DNA from 2 places in the Pseudoalteromonas sp. SANK 73390 genome. Region 2 is predicted to be linked to the other one. Evidence: predicted binding sites of a transcription regulator. Region 2 holds the regulator's gene; the other holds the start of a gene.
What was found. The regulator MetJ, encoded in region 2, represses methionine synthesis genes. The targets are predictions, from matches to a motif close to TAGACGTCTAGACGTCTA.
Positions count from the first base shown of each region.

Region 1: the regulator MetJ is predicted to act here: its motif matches at 4,973-4,990, upstream of metK (methionine adenosyltransferase).

Region 1 covers NZ_ARPN01000056.1:53,298-61,746, forward strand. Annotated here, with positions in the region: gene SANK73390_RS08795 (FAD-binding oxidoreductase) at 1-1,381, shown strand, start outside; gene SANK73390_RS08800 (sterol desaturase family protein) at 1,417-2,235, opposite strand; gene SANK73390_RS08805 (AraC family transcriptional regulator) at 2,711-3,664, shown strand; gene metK (methionine adenosyltransferase) at 3,720-4,871, opposite strand; gene tkt (transketolase) at 5,138-7,129, shown strand; gene SANK73390_RS08820 (methyl-accepting chemotaxis protein) at 7,438-8,449, opposite strand, start outside.
Region 2 covers NZ_ARPN01000128.1:33,954-42,402, reverse strand. Annotated here, with positions in the region: gene rpsC (30S ribosomal protein S3) at 1-102, shown strand, start outside; gene rplP (50S ribosomal protein L16) at 115-528, shown strand; gene rpmC (50S ribosomal protein L29) at 528-719, shown strand; gene rpsQ (30S ribosomal protein S17) at 719-976, shown strand; gene SANK73390_RS17745 (hypothetical protein) at 1,548-1,844, shown strand; gene metJ (met regulon transcriptional regulator MetJ) at 2,169-2,489, opposite strand; gene metB (cystathionine gamma-synthase) at 2,778-4,001, shown strand; gene metL (bifunctional aspartate kinase/homoserine dehydrogenase II) at 4,006-6,354, shown strand; gene SANK73390_RS17725 (penicillin-binding protein 1A) at 6,427-8,449, opposite strand, start outside.

The sequences.
Region 1 (8,449 bases), on a different contig from region 2:
TTACGATGACTCTTCAGAGGTCGCCTGCATTGGTGCCGGATATCGCTTTTACCAGCTTACGCCAAAACTTGCTGAACAAGGTCGTATGATAGCGCATGGTACTTGTGCAACCGTGGGACTCACTGGGTTTATTCAAGGCGGTGGTTGGGGACCATGGACTCGTAAATACGGAATGTGTTGTGAATACTTGGTTGGTGCTACTGTGGTGCTTGGTAATGGCGAAGTGCTTGAAGTATACGATAATCGCAGTGAAAATAATGGTAAAGAGACACCCGAAAGTGAAATTTTATGGGCGCTTAGAGGTGGCGGCGGTATGAGTTGGGGGATTATTACTGAATTAAGAGTAAAAACGTTTGAACTGCCTGATGAAATACACCGTTTTGAAGTAAGTTGGAATCAATTAGAAAAAAATGCCTCAGATGAATATGTGCCGCAAAAGCAACGTCCAACGATTGAAGTGTTAAAGGCGTGGGAGGCATCGATAGAGTCAAAATGTACTGCCGATTTGTTGGGTACAAACTTGAAAGTTAATGCGATTGCTAAAGAAGATAAAAATACTAAAGAGGATTACCAAAAATTATATCACCCCTGCACAATGTATGGGTATTGGCAAGGTACTGAAAAAGGCATGAAGCAGTACATTGATGATACGTTTGGTAATATCGGTAAAAATACCCCTAAGCCAACAATTACCTGCACAAAAGTGGGTGGAAAGGTTAAGCAAGCAGCAGGCATGGCGTCAGGCCAAAAATATCATTATGACCACGCTTTACTCAGTAATTGGGCAAGAGAAAGCATTGCAGATCAAAATGTGCCATTACACTCCCTTTTACAGATGCAAAAACAGGCATTTAAGCCTGACTATGATGCACCCGCACCACATAAAATCACTTCTAAGTTAGTTGAAGAAGATGGCTTAAGCGAGGCCGGTTATGAGCAATTGTTAGATACCTTAACATCTCCTCTTATTCAACAAGAAAGTGCGAGTTTAGGACTGTTTAGCTATGTGACCTTAGGCGCTATTGTTGGTGATTATTACCATAACTTAAAAGAAAGTGAAACCGCGTTGGGTGTCTCATTTCCTTATCAGAAGAGTCTGTATACCATTCAATATCAAACTTGGTGGAATGAAGAGATAAAAAATAAGTTAGAGTTACAAAATAATCCAGTGTATGTAGATACTAACCGAGCGATGGATTGGATATCGGCTAGTCGAAGTGCTGAAATACAAGGGGCATATGGCGCATTTATTAGCTTTAAAGATGCCTCGATTCCGACTCCTGTTTATTTCCAGCAAAGCTATAATCGATTGGTTAAGATAAAAAAAACCTATATCAAGGATGATTATAATCATCTTCGTACCAGAAAAACCATTATCTAAATTGTCATGGCCGCATAGTAAAAATTATGCGGCTATTATTGTTTCAGTTTAGTTGGTTTACCGAGTAGTATTGTTAGCTTTTTATACCATGTAGGCTGCGCTTTTAAGTTTTTATACAAAACTTCCCATGGTGTGATCAATACGTCATAAAACGAGATGGTATAAGTTCGCTCGGTAACACCATATATTGGCTGCTCCGATGGCACCGGTTCAGCGAAGGTGCCAAAGAGTTTATCCCAAATAATGAGTATGCCAGCAAAATTCTTATCAATGTAGGGCTCGTTTGTAGCATGGTGTAAACAATGGTGTTCAGGCGTGTTAAATAGCATACCAAAGTATTTAAGCTGTGGTGCTAGCTCTGTATGAACAAAAAATTGATAAGCAAGGTTAAGTGCAACAATCGTAAATACCAGTTTGGGTGGGTAGCCTAAAACCACTAAAGGTAGCCAAAATAGCCACATGCCCACTAAAGGGTAAAATAAGCTTTGTCGCATAGCCGTAGAGAAGTTCATATTTAACGAACTGTGATGCACGATATGTGCACACCAAAGCCAATTACAGTAATGGCTGGCACGATGAAACCAATAGTATAAAAAGTCTTGAAGAATAAACGCTAAAATGATGCTCCATACGTTTAACTCAAAGTTAAATATCGCGTAATTATTATATAGCCACTCAAATAAGGGCAATAGTAGTAATAACGCGAGTAAATCAGTTGTTTGATGCGAGAACGCTAGGCCAGCATTAAGTACAAACTCTTTAAACGTATAGCGGTCTTTGGCTTTGCGATATTCAATCAAGATAGCGACAGCAAATAATGGACTTAATGCGAGTAAGATAAACTCAGCATTCATGGTACAGCTTCCTTAGTCGTCTGGCTGCAAGGTTGAAGTCGACAAATATGACTAATTTAAGCAGCCAAGTTGGCAGCCAAGTGTTACTGAAACCAAAAATTTGATATCTGATCTGTAAATTTGCGCAGGTGTAAATAAGTGAAATTTCACCATGGTGTTGTTTAACGGGCCCTTGGCCTTGTATTTGATAGCATAAACGCTGAGGACTTTGATGTGTAATCACTTCAACAAAGTTGTGACCGTGTAGGGTGACATGCCTTCGTGGTAAGCCATTTTCTGCAGGCAGCGGAGTAAATTCCCCCTTAAATATGCGCGTTAGTACTGAGCAGTCGGTGAGAGCCTCTAAGGTAAAATGACTCGATTTTGGCAGTAAAATTAGGATATCAAGTAAGCGCATAAACAATGCTAATGAGTAAATAGTAGTGCTAGCATATCGTTGTATAGCGAGGCATACTTGACTTTATGAGTCATATTTTTGTCTTTTCACGCCATTATGTTTGATGTTTGTCGTCAGTATTGCCAAGTGTTGGCCGATTATTTGCCATCAGAGTGTTTACACTTAACCCGGATCCCGATGCAGCAATACTTTTCTGCTCTTGAACGTGGTGCAGAAGCAAAAAAAGACCCTCTTTGGGGGTTCGAGCTGGGTAAGCAAATCACCAGTGCTCAATATGGTCTGCTTGGATATTTAGTTGAATCTTCAAGTACTTTGCAAGAAGCATTAGACGCTTTACTGGCTTTTGACAAAACAGTGGCTGATATTGGGGGTTGTCAATTTAGTATCGCGAACAATATCGCTTGTATTACTTGGCAACCTTATGAAAATAACCAGCATGCTATTTTACGTAATATGACGGCGTGGATTGCTATGGTTAGGCATATTACTGGTAAACCGCTTTGTGCGGACTGTATCGAGCTTAATGTGAATGTCAGCGAGCCTGAACTACAGCGATTAACAACATGGTTTAGTTGTGAGGTAAAAGGTAAAGCAACTGGTAATGGGATTTACTTTGACGCTGAGTTGCTAAATCATCCTATATTAACGAAAAATGAATTTGTAAGTGCTAACTTATATCCCGCGATTCAAGATCTTCAGCGTACGTATGAGAGCCCCTCGAACTGGTTAGGGCAATTACAACCCATATTACATAGTTGCGATTTGCATGATATGTCTTTATTGCGCCTAGCTAAAGTCTTAGCAACGTCACCCCGTACATTGCAACGACAATTAAAATCTCATAATTTAAGTTTTTCGCAATTAATAGAGCAAGAGCGCAAAAGGCGCTTTACGCAATTTTGCCATGTACTAAGCAAACAAGCTCTAAGTGAAAGATTGGGTTATGCAGAGCAGGCATCACTTAACCGGGCTGTAAAACGTTGGTATGGTATGTCGCCAAGTGAATATGTTAGAACAACAAACAGTCAGTAATAATAGGAAATAAAAAAGGCGCTTAATGCACCTGTTTTATTTCAGAGCTTGACGTTTACAAGCCAGCAGATGCTTTTAATGCGTCAGCTTTGTCTGTTTTTTCCCATGGGAATTCATCGCGACCAAAGTGGCCGTATGCAGCCGTTGGTTGATAAATAGGACGCTCAAGGTCAAGCATAGTTAAAATGCCATATGGGCGTAAGTCAAAGTGCTCACGGATGATTTCAATTAAGCGTGCTTCCTCTAATTTACCTGTGCCAAATGTTTCAACGCTGATAGATGTTGGCTCAGCAACACCGATTGCATAAGAAACTTGTATTTCACACTTATCTGCAAGCCCAGCTGCAACGATATTTTTAGCAACATAACGTGCTGCATATGCCGCTGAACGGTCTACTTTAGATGGATCTTTACCAGAGAATGCCCCACCACCGTGTCGAGCCATGCCACCGTAGGTGTCAACAATAATTTTACGGCCAGTTAGGCCACAGTCACCCATTGGACCACCGATAACAAAGCGGCCAGTCGGGTTAATGAAAAACTTGGTTGCTTGAGTGATAAGCTCAGCAGGAAGAACCGGCTTGATAATGGTTTCCATTACTGCTTCAACCAAATCATCTTGAGAAATTGAATCACAGTGTTGAGTTGATAATACAACAGCATCGATACCCACCGCTTTACCATTTTCGTAGGCAAAAGTTACCTGCGATTTAGCATCAGGGCGTAACCAGCTTAGCTCGCCACTTTTGCGTACTTGCGCTTGGCGTTGGACTAGGCGATGTGAGTAAGTAATGGGTGCAGGCATTAGCACGTCAGTTTCATTACATGCATAACCAAACATTAGACCTTGGTCACCAGCACCTTGCTCTTCAGCGCGAGCACGGTCAACACCTTGGTTAATATCAGGTGATTGTTTCCCAATGGTGTTTAAAATTGCACATGAATCGGCATCAAAGCCCATATCTGAATGTGTGTAACCAATTTCACGTACAGTTTTACGTGTTAGCTCTTCAATATCTACCCAAGCACTTGTGGTTACTTCACCACCGACCATAACCATACCGGTTTTAACGTAAGTTTCACACGCAACACGTGCTTTTGGATCTTGCTCTAAAATTGCATCAAGTACCGCATCAGAAATTTGATCGGCGATTTTATCCGGATGACCTTCAGAAACAGACTCAGAAGTAAATAAATGTTTTGCCATTGTATTTATGCTCACAAATATTGCGCTTCACAAACTACGGGGATAGCGCTAAAGAATTAAGGGAAGTATTTTAACTAAAAGTGTAGCATATTAATAGCTTTTTTACGCCTAGACGTCTAAAACGGTTCAATCGTTTCACAAGGCTTTAAAAACTGGGCTTTGAACCACGTTTTATTGGAATTACCATTGCAGTTTAGAGTGAAAATAAGTAAGAATGGGCACTTTCAAGACCCGCGCACAAATAAATTTTAAAGGTAGGAGAATTCATGCCATCTCGCAAAGAACTTGCAAATGCAATCCGTGTTCTGTCAATGGATGCGGTTCAAAAGGCCAAATCTGGTCACCCTGGTGCCCCTATGGGTATGGCGGATATCGCAGAGGTGCTCTGGCGCGATTATCTAAAGCATAATCCAAGTAATCCACAATGGGCTGACAGAGACCGCTTTGTATTGTCAAATGGGCATGGTTCAATGCTGATTTATTCTTTGTTACATTTAAGCGGTTATGAGTTATCGATTGATGATTTGAAAAACTTTCGTCAAATGCACTCAAAAACACCAGGTCACCCAGAATACGGTTATGCGCCAGGTATTGAAACAACAACTGGTCCACTAGGCCAAGGCATAACTAACGCAGTTGGTATGGCTATTGCCGAAAAATCGCTCGCAGCCCAATTTAATCGTGGTGAGCATGATATTGTAGATCATTACACCTATACCTTTTTAGGTGATGGTTGTTTGATGGAAGGGATTTCGCATGAAGCATGTTCGTTGGCAGGTACGCTAGGCTTAGGCAAGCTCATCGCGTTCTGGGATGATAACGGCATATCTATTGATGGCGAAGTAGAAGGTTGGTTTAGCGATGATACACCAAAGCGTTTTGAAGCTTATGGATGGCACGTTATTGCTGGTGTAGATGGTCACGATAGTGATGCAATTACTGCTGCTATCGAAGCGGCGCGTGCTGAGTCAGATAAGCCAACATTAATTTGTTGTAAAACGGTGATTGGCTATGGCTCTCCAAATAAATCTGGTAGTCATGATTGTCATGGTGCGCCATTGGGTGATGATGAAATTAAAGCGTCGCGTGAGTTTCTAGGTTGGACGCATGGTGCGTTTGAAGTTCCTGAAGATATTTATGCCAAGTGGAACGCCACAGCGCGTGGTCAGCAACAGCAAAGCGAGTGGACAATTAAATTCACAGAATATCAGCTTGAGTATCCAGAACTAGCCGCTGAATTTGAACGTCGAATGAAAGGTGACTTGCCAGCAAATTGGCAGGAGCATACGCAAGGGTATATTGCGCAATTGCAAGCTAATCCAGCGAACCCTGCAACACGTAAAGCATCGCAAAATGCACTCAATGCATTTGGCCCTATTTTACCTGAATTTATGGGTGGCTCTGCAGATTTAGCAGGTTCTAATTTAACATTATGGGATCAGTCAAAAGGCCTAACTGCAGACGATGCCTCAGGTAACTATATTTTTTACGGTGTACGTGAGTTTGGTATGTCTGCCATTATGAATGGTATTGCACTGCATAAAGGGTTTGTGCCTTATGGTGCAACATTCCTAATGTTTATGGAATATGCACGCAATGCAGTTCGTATGGCAGCACTGATGAAGCAGCCAAGCATTTTTGTATATACACATGACTCAATTGGTTTGGGGGAAGATGGGCCAACGCACCAACCAGTAGAGCAAATTGCCAGCATGCGTCTAACACCAAATTTAGTAAACTGGCGTCCGTGCGACCAAGTTGAATCAGCTGTTGCATGGCAGCAAGCGATTGAGCGTAAAGATGGGCCAACGTCGCTTATCTTTACTCGTCAAGGCTTAGAGCAGCAAGCACGTGATGAGCAGCAAGTTCAAGCAATTAAGCAAGGCGGTTACGTACTAAGTTGTGACGGAAACCCTGAGCTTATTCTTATTGCTACTGGCTCAGAAGTTCAATTGACGGTTGATGCTGCCAAGGTGTTACGCGAGTCAGGTAAAAAGGTACGCGTTGTGTCTATGCCATCAACTGATGTATTTGATGCTCAATCTGCACAATACAAAGAAAGTGTACTGCCAAGTGCAGTATCTCGTCGTGTTGCAGTTGAAGCAGGCATTGCAGATTACTGGTACAAGTACGTAGGCTTAAATGGCGCCGTGGTTGGTATGAGCACTTTTGGGGAATCAGCACCAGCCAATGAGCTATTTGCGCACTTTGGTTTTACAGTTGAAAACGTTGTAGCGAAAGCAAACAGCTTGTTTTAATCGCACTCTACTGAATACAGTAGCTTGTTAGACATAAACAATGATGTAAAAACCCGCTTCGGCGGGTTTTTTTATACTCAAGATTTGCTAAAGATTAAAGTTGCAGTTTGCACTAATACCAGTTTTATTAAGCATTGAATATTCAAGCGAACTTTATGACTCATAAGCTGCGTTTAATACTATGTGTGGTATAACTCAAATTATTTATTGGGCAAATTCGCTTATCCAGAGCAGGGGTTAGCTTATAGTAACTGCACTAAAAAAGCGCCATTAAGGCGCTTATCAAGAATCCGATAAATTTTACCAGTCTAAACTTTAAATTGCTCAACCGATTGACGTAGCTCTTCTGCCAGCTTTGCCACTTCACTACTTGAAATTGACGTTTGACTGGCACCTTCAGCTGTTTGCTCGGCAATAGATACAATAGACTCAAGACGCTCACTGATCTCTTGTGCAACTTGTTGCTGCTCGTTGGCTGCATTGGATATCTCTTCACTCACATCATGCGCTTGTGATACTGCTTGCGTAATTGAGTTTAGCGCATCGTTTGCAAGGTCGCTTTTCTCTACACAAGATTCCGCTTGTTGTTTACCTTTAGACATGGCTCTAACTGCTTCTTCGGCACCCGCTTGGAGTGATTCAATCATAGACTGAATTTCTTGGGTAGACTCTTGCGTTTTGCTTGCTAATGAGCGAACTTCATCTGCAACGACAGCAAAACCACGACCTTGTTCACCAGCTCGGGCTGCTTCAATCGCTGCATTGAGCGCTAGCAAGTTCGTTTGTTCAGCAATACCACGGATCACATCTAAGATACCACCAATAGATGCACTGTCTTGATGGAGCTTATTGATAACGCCTGAGGCTTCATCTACCTCTTTTGCAAGTTGTTCAATGGTATGTTTATTATCGTAAGAAATACCTTTAACTCTTTCAGCTTCTTTATCCGCATTTTTTATCTCAAGCAATGCTTGATGTGCGCTGTTACTCACACCGTGCGAGGTACTACTCATTTCGGTTGTTGCAGTAGCAGCTTGTTCAACTTGCGCCTGTTGGTTACGAATCGCTTGGCTTGACTCATTGGTAATGGTTGATGTTTCTTCAGATGCTGCAGCAAGCTGTGTGGAGCGAGAGACGATGCCTGTAATTAGCTCACGTAAGCTACTAATCAAGGTATTACAGCTACGAGATAACTCACCAAACTCATCCCGAGCAGAGTCATCTAACTTCTGAGTCATGTCACCACCGGCAACAATAGTTAAAACTCGATTGACTTCAGATAGAGGCTTGGTAATTAAGTTGACTGTAATATAGGCCACA
Region 2 (8,449 bases):
TGGATCTTCAAAGGCGAAGTAATTGGTGGTTTACCACTAGTTCAAGAGCAAGAGAAGCCATCTAAGCGTGCGCCGAAGAAAGCCAAAAAAAGTGCTAAGTAAGAGGTAGCGATAATGTTACAGCCAAAACGTACAAAATTCCGTAAAGTGCATAAAGGCCGCAACCGTGGTCTTGCTAACAACGGTAACAAAGTAAGCTTCGGTTCTTTCGGCTTGAAAGCTACAGGTCGTGGCCGTATGACTGCTCGTCAAATCGAAGCAGCTCGTCGTGCTATGACACGTCACGTAAAGCGTCAAGGTAAAATCTGGATCCGTGTATTCCCAGATAAGCCAATCACTGAAAAGCCGCTTGAAGTTCGTATGGGTAAAGGTAAAGGCTCTGTTGAGTACTGGGTTGCTGAAATCCAGCCAGGCAAAGTACTTTATGAGATGGAAGGTGTTTCTGAAGAGCTTGCTCGTGAAGCATTCAACCTTGCTGCTCGTAAATTACCTTTCAAAACAACATTTGTAACTCGGACGGTAATGTGATGAAAGCTAGCGAACTGAAAGACAAAAGCGTAGAAGAGCTAAATGCTGAACTTCTTGAGCTACTACGTGAGCAGTTCAACCTGCGCATGCAAGTAAGCACAGGTCAGCTAGCTCAAACTCACGAGCTGAAAAAAGTACGTCGCAGTATTGCGCGTGTTAAAACGGTTATCAACCAGAAGGCAGGTGCATAATGAGCGATAAGATCCGTACTCTTCAAGGTCGTGTACTAAGCGACAAGATGGACAAATCTATCGTTGTTGCTATCGAACGTCAGGTTAAACACCCGATCTACGGTAAATTCATCAAGCGTACAACTAAGTTGCACGCTCATGATGAAAGCAACACAGCTAAAGCAGGCGATACAGTTACTATTAGTGAATGTGCGCCAATTTCTAAGAATAAATCTTGGACTTTAGTTGATGTGATTTCACGTCCTAAGCAAGCTTAATTTTAGTTTTATACTAATTTAAACTTTGTTTTAAAAAAGCCCTGACCTTTGGTTGGGGCTTTTTGTGTTTGGGACGTTTATCTTATCAGTATAAACACATATGCACTTGCACCATGGTTACAGCAGATGATTTTATAAACCATTGATTTGTCATCAGGTGCTGTATCTACCTAGTAATACTATTACATTAATTGTATCAATCAAATTGACCAATTTTATCTAGTCTCTCAAACATAAGTTCTTTACCTTCTAACTTTCAGTGATGAATGTATTCCAGGTTATTCTATATGAGTAATTTTTAACGCAGTTAATGGGTCATTTAGCTCGCTAGAATGATCAATGTGTTAATAAATTAGTATAAACATCCTGTTGGATAAAAAAACAACAGCAAGCCGTTTTAGATTTTACGAGAAATCGAAGTAACGGATTGAGTTATAATAGGAACTCAGCTATGGTTGAACCATCAAAAAATAAATTTATAGTGAGTTAATCCTCAGGTTCATTAGCTATTTTCATTAAAGCAGCAGCAATCTAGTACTTATTTCAAAACAGTCACAGAAGGAATATAACCATGAAGGATATGGTAGTAAAATCGACAGTCGCAACAATTCAAAGCGGTGCGGCTAAAGCCGATGGTAAATTTTGGATAACTGAAAATGATATTAACTTTGAACCTTTCAATAAAGGTTTTGGACTAGGACCTTATAAATTTGATAGGAGTGCGCTGTCTAAGGTTGATAAATGTGTTGGCAAAGGGGCGGGGCTTCTTCCTATAACAACCGATGCAATTGAAATTTCATTAAATGATGGTAACACTTATCAATTTATTATCTCTAATTCTGATGAATGGGTAACTTTACTGAGTTAATAATTAGCTAATCGGATAGCTGGAGGTCGTTAACCTCCAGCCCCACGCCACCGAACATGCGCTTTTTAATAGCTGGAAGTGCAATGGGCTTTGAGTTTTTACCAACTAGAGTCTAGCAATCGCAGAGAGTCCATATACGGTATTATTTAAACTTATAGTGCCTATAAAATCAAATACGCTTATCAGGCACCAAAAGCCATTTTTATGCTTTAGGTTGATACAGCTGCCTTTTTTTGTCAAAGCGAAGAGCTAAAAGTATTCTTAGAAGAGTCAATAATATTGTAGGCTCTAGTAGTCAGTACTAAAGCCTTATTAATAGAAGAGTTACTCTTCGTCAATAATGGGCACTTCTAAGCCCATACCTTCCATAATTTTACGTACTTCTTCAGGCACTTTTTCTGGGTTATCTTTGCGTAAGTCTTCATCACTCGGCAGTGGTTGGCCAGTAAATGCATGCAAAAAAGCCTCACATAATAGCTCACTATTGGTTGCGTGTCGTAAGTTATTAACTTGGCGGCGCGTACGTTCATCAGTGAGTACTTTTAGCACGTTTAGCGGGATAGAAACGGTAATTTTTTTTACTTGTTCAGATTTTTTACCATGTTCAGCATAAGGGTGAATATACTCACCATTCCATTTAGCCATAATGTTTTTGTTGCCTCAGTGTTGGGAATGCTAATAAGACTGAATTCGTAAACTTAACATGTGAACTCCATGATATAAACTAACCTTGATAAGTGTACCGATGATAGTTTATTCAAAAATGCAGTTTTATTAGCAATACAATTAAATTAAGTGGCGAAATTTTATCGGTTTAAAAAAGATAGTCAAATACTAGTTGATTAGCCATATAGAAGTATAAATGCTTTGACTTCTACTTTTTAATCATCTAACCTTTTAGACGTCTAAACATCCAATTATCTAGGTGATGATATGAGCCAAAGTAAAAAGTCGACCATAGCAGTACGTTACGGTATTGAAGCCGATAAGCATCATGGTGCAGTTGTACCGCCTCTTTATTTATCAACAACGTATTCGTTTGCTGATTTTGATACTAAGCGTGCATATGATTATGGTCGCAGTGGCAATCCAAACCGCGATACGTTAGCTCAAACTCTTGCACAACTAGAAGGAGGTGCTAGGGGTATTATCACTGCAACAGGTATGTCAGCAGTGCATTTGGTAACACAATTACTAAATTATGACGACACTTTAGTCATACCGCATGATTGTTATGGTGGAAGCTATCGTTTATTCACGTCTTTGCAAAAGCGAGGGCTATTAAAGTTAGTTGTGTTGGATCTCACACAAAAACAAAGTTATGAGAAAATTCTAACAATAAAGCCTAAGTTAGTTTGGATAGAAACCCCAAGTAACCCTATTTTAAGATTGACTGATATCGCTGCTGTTGCAAATGCAGCAAAAGAAGTCGGGGCCTTGGTTGCCGCTGACAATACATTTTTATCACCTGCGCTGCAAAACCCCATTAAGTTTGGTGTAGATATTGTTGTGCATTCTACTACCAAATATATTAATGGTCATTCTGATGTTGTCGGTGGAGCTGTGATAGCTAATACAGCCGAGCTTGGTGAAGAGTTAGCATGGTGGGCAAATAATATAGGTATTACAGGCGCGCCATTTGATAGCTACTTAACCCTGCGAGGCTTACGAACATTAAATGTGCGTTTGAAGCAGCATCAAGAGAATGCGCTAATAGTTGCTCAATATCTTGAACAGTCGCCTTATGTGAGCCAAGTTTATTATCCCGGTTTAGAGTCTCATCCACAGCATGCGCTTGCTAAGCAACAGCAAGAAGGTTTTGGCGGTATGGTAAGCTTTGATATCAAAGGTGGCTTAAAAGACTCAGCAGCGTTTCTGACGAACCTTAAGCAGTTTTCATTGGCTGAATCGTTAGGCGGGGTGGAGAGTTTAATTTGCCATCCAGCAACAATGACCCATGCTGGGATGGAACCCCAAGCCCGCCTTGATGCGGGCGTAGGCGATACTTTGATACGCATTTCTGTTGGTATTGAAGATGTGCAAGACTTATTAGATGATTTGGAGCAATCATTTAAAAAAGTGCAACAGGGTAATGCAAATGCCTCAGATGATGCAAAATCTTTTAAATTAACGCCGGCTCATACGGCTTTGTGGTAAAACAATGGCAAAAGTAGTACATAAATTTGGTGGTTCAAGTTTAAGCAGTGCTGAGCGTTATCAAGCAGTGGCACAAATTGTATTGAGTCATTGTCGAGCAGGTGATTGTGTAGTGGTATCGGCTGCGGGTAAAACGACGAATACTTTGGTAAAGTTATGGCAAAGCTATCAGCAAGATGACAACCAAGGCTTTAGTGATATTCTTTTACAATTAGAAAATCATCAAGCTGAGCTTATTAAAGCGTTGTTTCAAGCGCAGCCGCAGCGTGAATTATTATCGCAATTAGATACTGAGCTACAAGTAATTACATTACATGCAAAGCAAAAAACCTTACATGAAGCGACTTTGCTCGCACATGGAGAATTGTGGTCAGCACGCATTTTAGGTTGTTACCTGACTCAATTAGGGTTGGCTGCAAGGCATGTAGATGCAAGGTGTTTGTTTACTTTGCATCAAGGCCAACTTTTACACCAACAAAATAAACGCTCGTGTGCCGAGCAATTATCTGAGCGTGTTTTATATGTGGTTACTGGTTTTATTGCTAGTGATGTAGCAAACAGTACCGTTACATTGGGGCGCAATGGCAGTGATTATAGTGCTACTTTGTTGGCAAATTATATAGATGCCAGCGCTGTGTCTATTTGGACTGATACTCAAGGTGTTTTTAGTACCGACCCTCGTAAAGTCGCAAGTGCTATCAAATACCCAAAAATATGTAGAGCACAAGCTCATTTACTTGCACGTTTAGGTAACCCAGTTCTTCATGCAAAAACGTTATCACCACTTAAAAATACTAACATTAAGCTCCAAGTTCGTAGTAGTTTTGACGTGGAAGCAAATCCGACTGAAATAGTTAAAGAAGGGTATAGTAAAGCAAAGCGTTTCATTACCACGTTTGATGATTTAGATTTAATTCGTGTTGACGCATTGGTGCAAGGCGAAGTTAGTGAGTTAAATCAATTAATTCAGCACAGTATTCATCATTTTGTTGCACAAGGTGAGGCTTACCTTTTGATCCCCGCACAAAGTACGCATCGCGTGCTAAAAGTTTTATCTGGACGCGCAAATATCGTTGAAAGCGCTCTTCAAGGATTTGCCATTGTTGCTTCATCTGCAGACATTGCTCAGCTGCAAACACAGGCCGCACAGCTGCTCAATGAGCAAAATGTGGTGGTACGCTTTAATCATCAAGATAAAGAATATGCGCTGTTTTTAACTGATCAGGCGATTGATAGCGATGTATTGGCTATTTTGCATGATCAGTTAGTCAGTAAAGATCGAGAACTGGCGGTAGTCATTGCTGGTTTAGGCAATGTTGGTGAAGTGTTTGTACAGCAGTGTCAGCATCAGGTAGCACGCTTGCAGCAACAATTTGATGTTAAAGTAGTTGCTTTAGTACGGTCTAAAAAAATGTTGTTTTCTGCTAACGGTATTGCTTTAAATACATGGCAGCAACAGTGGGAAAATGAGTCGAATACGTACAGTAATGAAGAGTTAATAGAGCGGATCGGTGAACTTGATTATGAGCATAAAGTCGTAATAGACATTACTGCAAGCGAAGCATTCAGTGATTTATATCCTCAGCTTATAAACCAAGATTGCCACTTGATAAGTGCAAATAAGTACGCAGGTACGGCGCAAAGTGCATGGTATCAACAGCTGTGCGAGCAATTATCCGAGCGAAACTTATATTGGCGCTATAACACCAGTGTTGGCGCAGGTTTACCAATCAATTTTGCATTGGCTGATTTACAATATAGTGGTGATAGAATTACGCATATTGATGGGGTGTTTTCTGGTACGCTATCATGGCTGTGTAGTAGCTTTGATGGAAGTCAAACGTTCTCAAGTTTGGTGTTAGAAGCTCAGAAAATGGGTTATACGGAACCAGATCCCAGAGAAGACTTGTCTGGACGAGATATGCAGCGTAAATTGTTGATTTTAGCCCGTGACATCGGACTGACATTAGACTTGGCAGATATTGAACTAGAGCCTTTAATGCCACAAGAGCTAGCACAGGGGAGTTGGGGTGAGTTCCTTACTCGTCGTGAAGAACTTGATGTATTTTATGAGCAGCAGTACCAAAGTGCATTGGCACAAGAAAAGGTGCTACGTTATACAGGCTCATTACATGTTTTAGAGTCAGGTAAGGTAAAAGCCAAAGTAGGTATTGCCTTTGTTGATAAATCATCCGCGATAGCAAATTTAACCCCTGGCGATAACATTTTTGTGATTAAAAGTGTGTGGTATGAGCTTAACCCATTAGTGTTGCAAGGCCCTGGTGCAGGTAAAGAAGTTACGGCTGCAGGGATACATTCTGACTTATATTGGTTAGTGCAAACGCTTAAATAACAGAGCTTATAGTAAGCCGTTTTTCAATAGTTTGAGGACGATATTATATATCGTCCTTTTTGTATTTAAGCATTAAAAAAGCTCTTCTTGTTGTGGTTCATCATCAAATGGTGTGCTGTTATTCTCATCAAGCGCATATTTAGTTGGGGCAGTGCCTGAGATAAAGTACTCGAAGCGGCTTGTGTGATCGTTTTTATCGCTTAGCAATCCTGTTTTTAGGTCTATACGGGTAGATATTAGCCCAGGAGGTGGTTCAATTGGTGCAATAGGCTTACCTTTAAGCGCAGCTCTCATAAATTCTACCCACGCAGGTTGTGCGGTTGTTGCACCTGACTCAGCGCCAACAATTTGATTTTTACCTAAATTGGTGTTGTATGCTGCCCTGCCAAGAGGTTTGCCGGCATCATCAAAGCCTACCCAAATAGTCGTTAATACATTGCGATTAAAGCCGCTGAACCAAGTATCGACAGAGTCATTGGTTGTGCCCGTTTTTCCTACTAAATCTCGACGCTTCAGTGTTTGTGCTCGCCAGCCTGTACCAGTCCAGCCAGTTTTATGTCGCCAACTACCGCCGCCCCAGATAGCACTGTGCATCGCACTGGCGACTAAAAAGGCGTTTTGTTCAGAGATCACACGAGGAGCACAGCGTTCAGAGTGAGTTTCTAGTTGTTGCTCATCACAAGCAATTAAAGGCTCTGCTTGACCTAATGTGTTACCAAAGGCGTCTTGTAATTCATGAATAAAATACGGTTCAATGAGGTGGCCACCATTGGCAAAAGTGCTCATACCGCGTGCCATTTCTAAAGGGGTGATAGCGGCGCTACCAAGAGCTAGGGATTCACTGCGGTTGATATCCGCATCAGCAAAACCAAATTTTAATAAATGATCAGCACTGCGCTGTAGACCAACACCTTTAAGTAGTCTGACAGATACGACATTTTTCGATTGTGCTAATGCGCGACGAATACGAATGGGGCCGTTGTAGACTTCTGGACTATTTTTAGGACGCCATGCAACACCAACGCTTTTATCCCACTGGTTTATGGGCGCATCATTAATGATTGTTGCAAGTGTATAATCATTTTCAAAGGCGGCTGAGTATATAAAGGGTTTAATATTTGAGCCTACTTGACGTTTTGCTTGCGTAGCTCGGTTGTACTGGCTTTGAGCAAAGCTATAGCCACCAACAAGGGCTTTGATGCGACCGTTTTGTGGGTCCATAGAGACTAAAGCACTAGCAGGTCGTGGGTACTGGCTTAGTTGCCAATATTGAGGTTGTTGGCGCACCCAAATCTGCATGCCTGGAGAGAGTATTTCTGACGCTGTTTTAGGGGGCATAGCTTGGCGAGTATCAGAAATATAGGCACGGGCCCATTTTAATCCATCCCACGCCAAGGTGATATAGTCACCAGATTTTAAAAGCGCAGTGGCACTTTGCTCTGCCACATCAATGACAACGGCGGCTTTGAGTGAACCAAGTTCTTTTACGTTACTTAGCTTTTCTAATATTTCCTGGCTGTCTAAAGTCGGTTGTTCACTATTCCATAGAGTGCGTTCTGGGCCTCGAAAGCCATGGCGCATATCATAGCTATGTAAATTGTTAATAAGTGCTGCTTGTGCTGCTGCCTGAGTGCTAGATTCTACCGTGGTAAACACTTTAAAGCCGCTATTGTAGGCTTTGTCTTCACCGTATGTTTCAACCATGTAGCTACGCACCATTTCAGCGATATAAGGGGCGTAGAGCTCTATCTCAGCACCATGAAACTGTGCGGTTATGGGGGCACTTCGTGCTTGTTCATATTGTTTTTGTGAAATATATTTTTCTTTGAGCATACGCCCCAGTACGACATTTCTGCGTAATTTTGCACGGGTTGGGTTTCGAATCGGATTCAGTGCAGATGGCGCCTTGGGCAAACCTGCAATCATCGCCATTTGAGCTAGCGTGAGTTCGTTTAGGTTTTTACCATAGTAAACTTGTGCAGCAGCACCTATGCCAAATGCTCTATTACCTAGCTCAATTTTATTCAAGTACAGAGCTAGGATTTCATCTTTACTTAATAGTCGTTCAATATGCAGTGCAATGAAAATCTCTTTT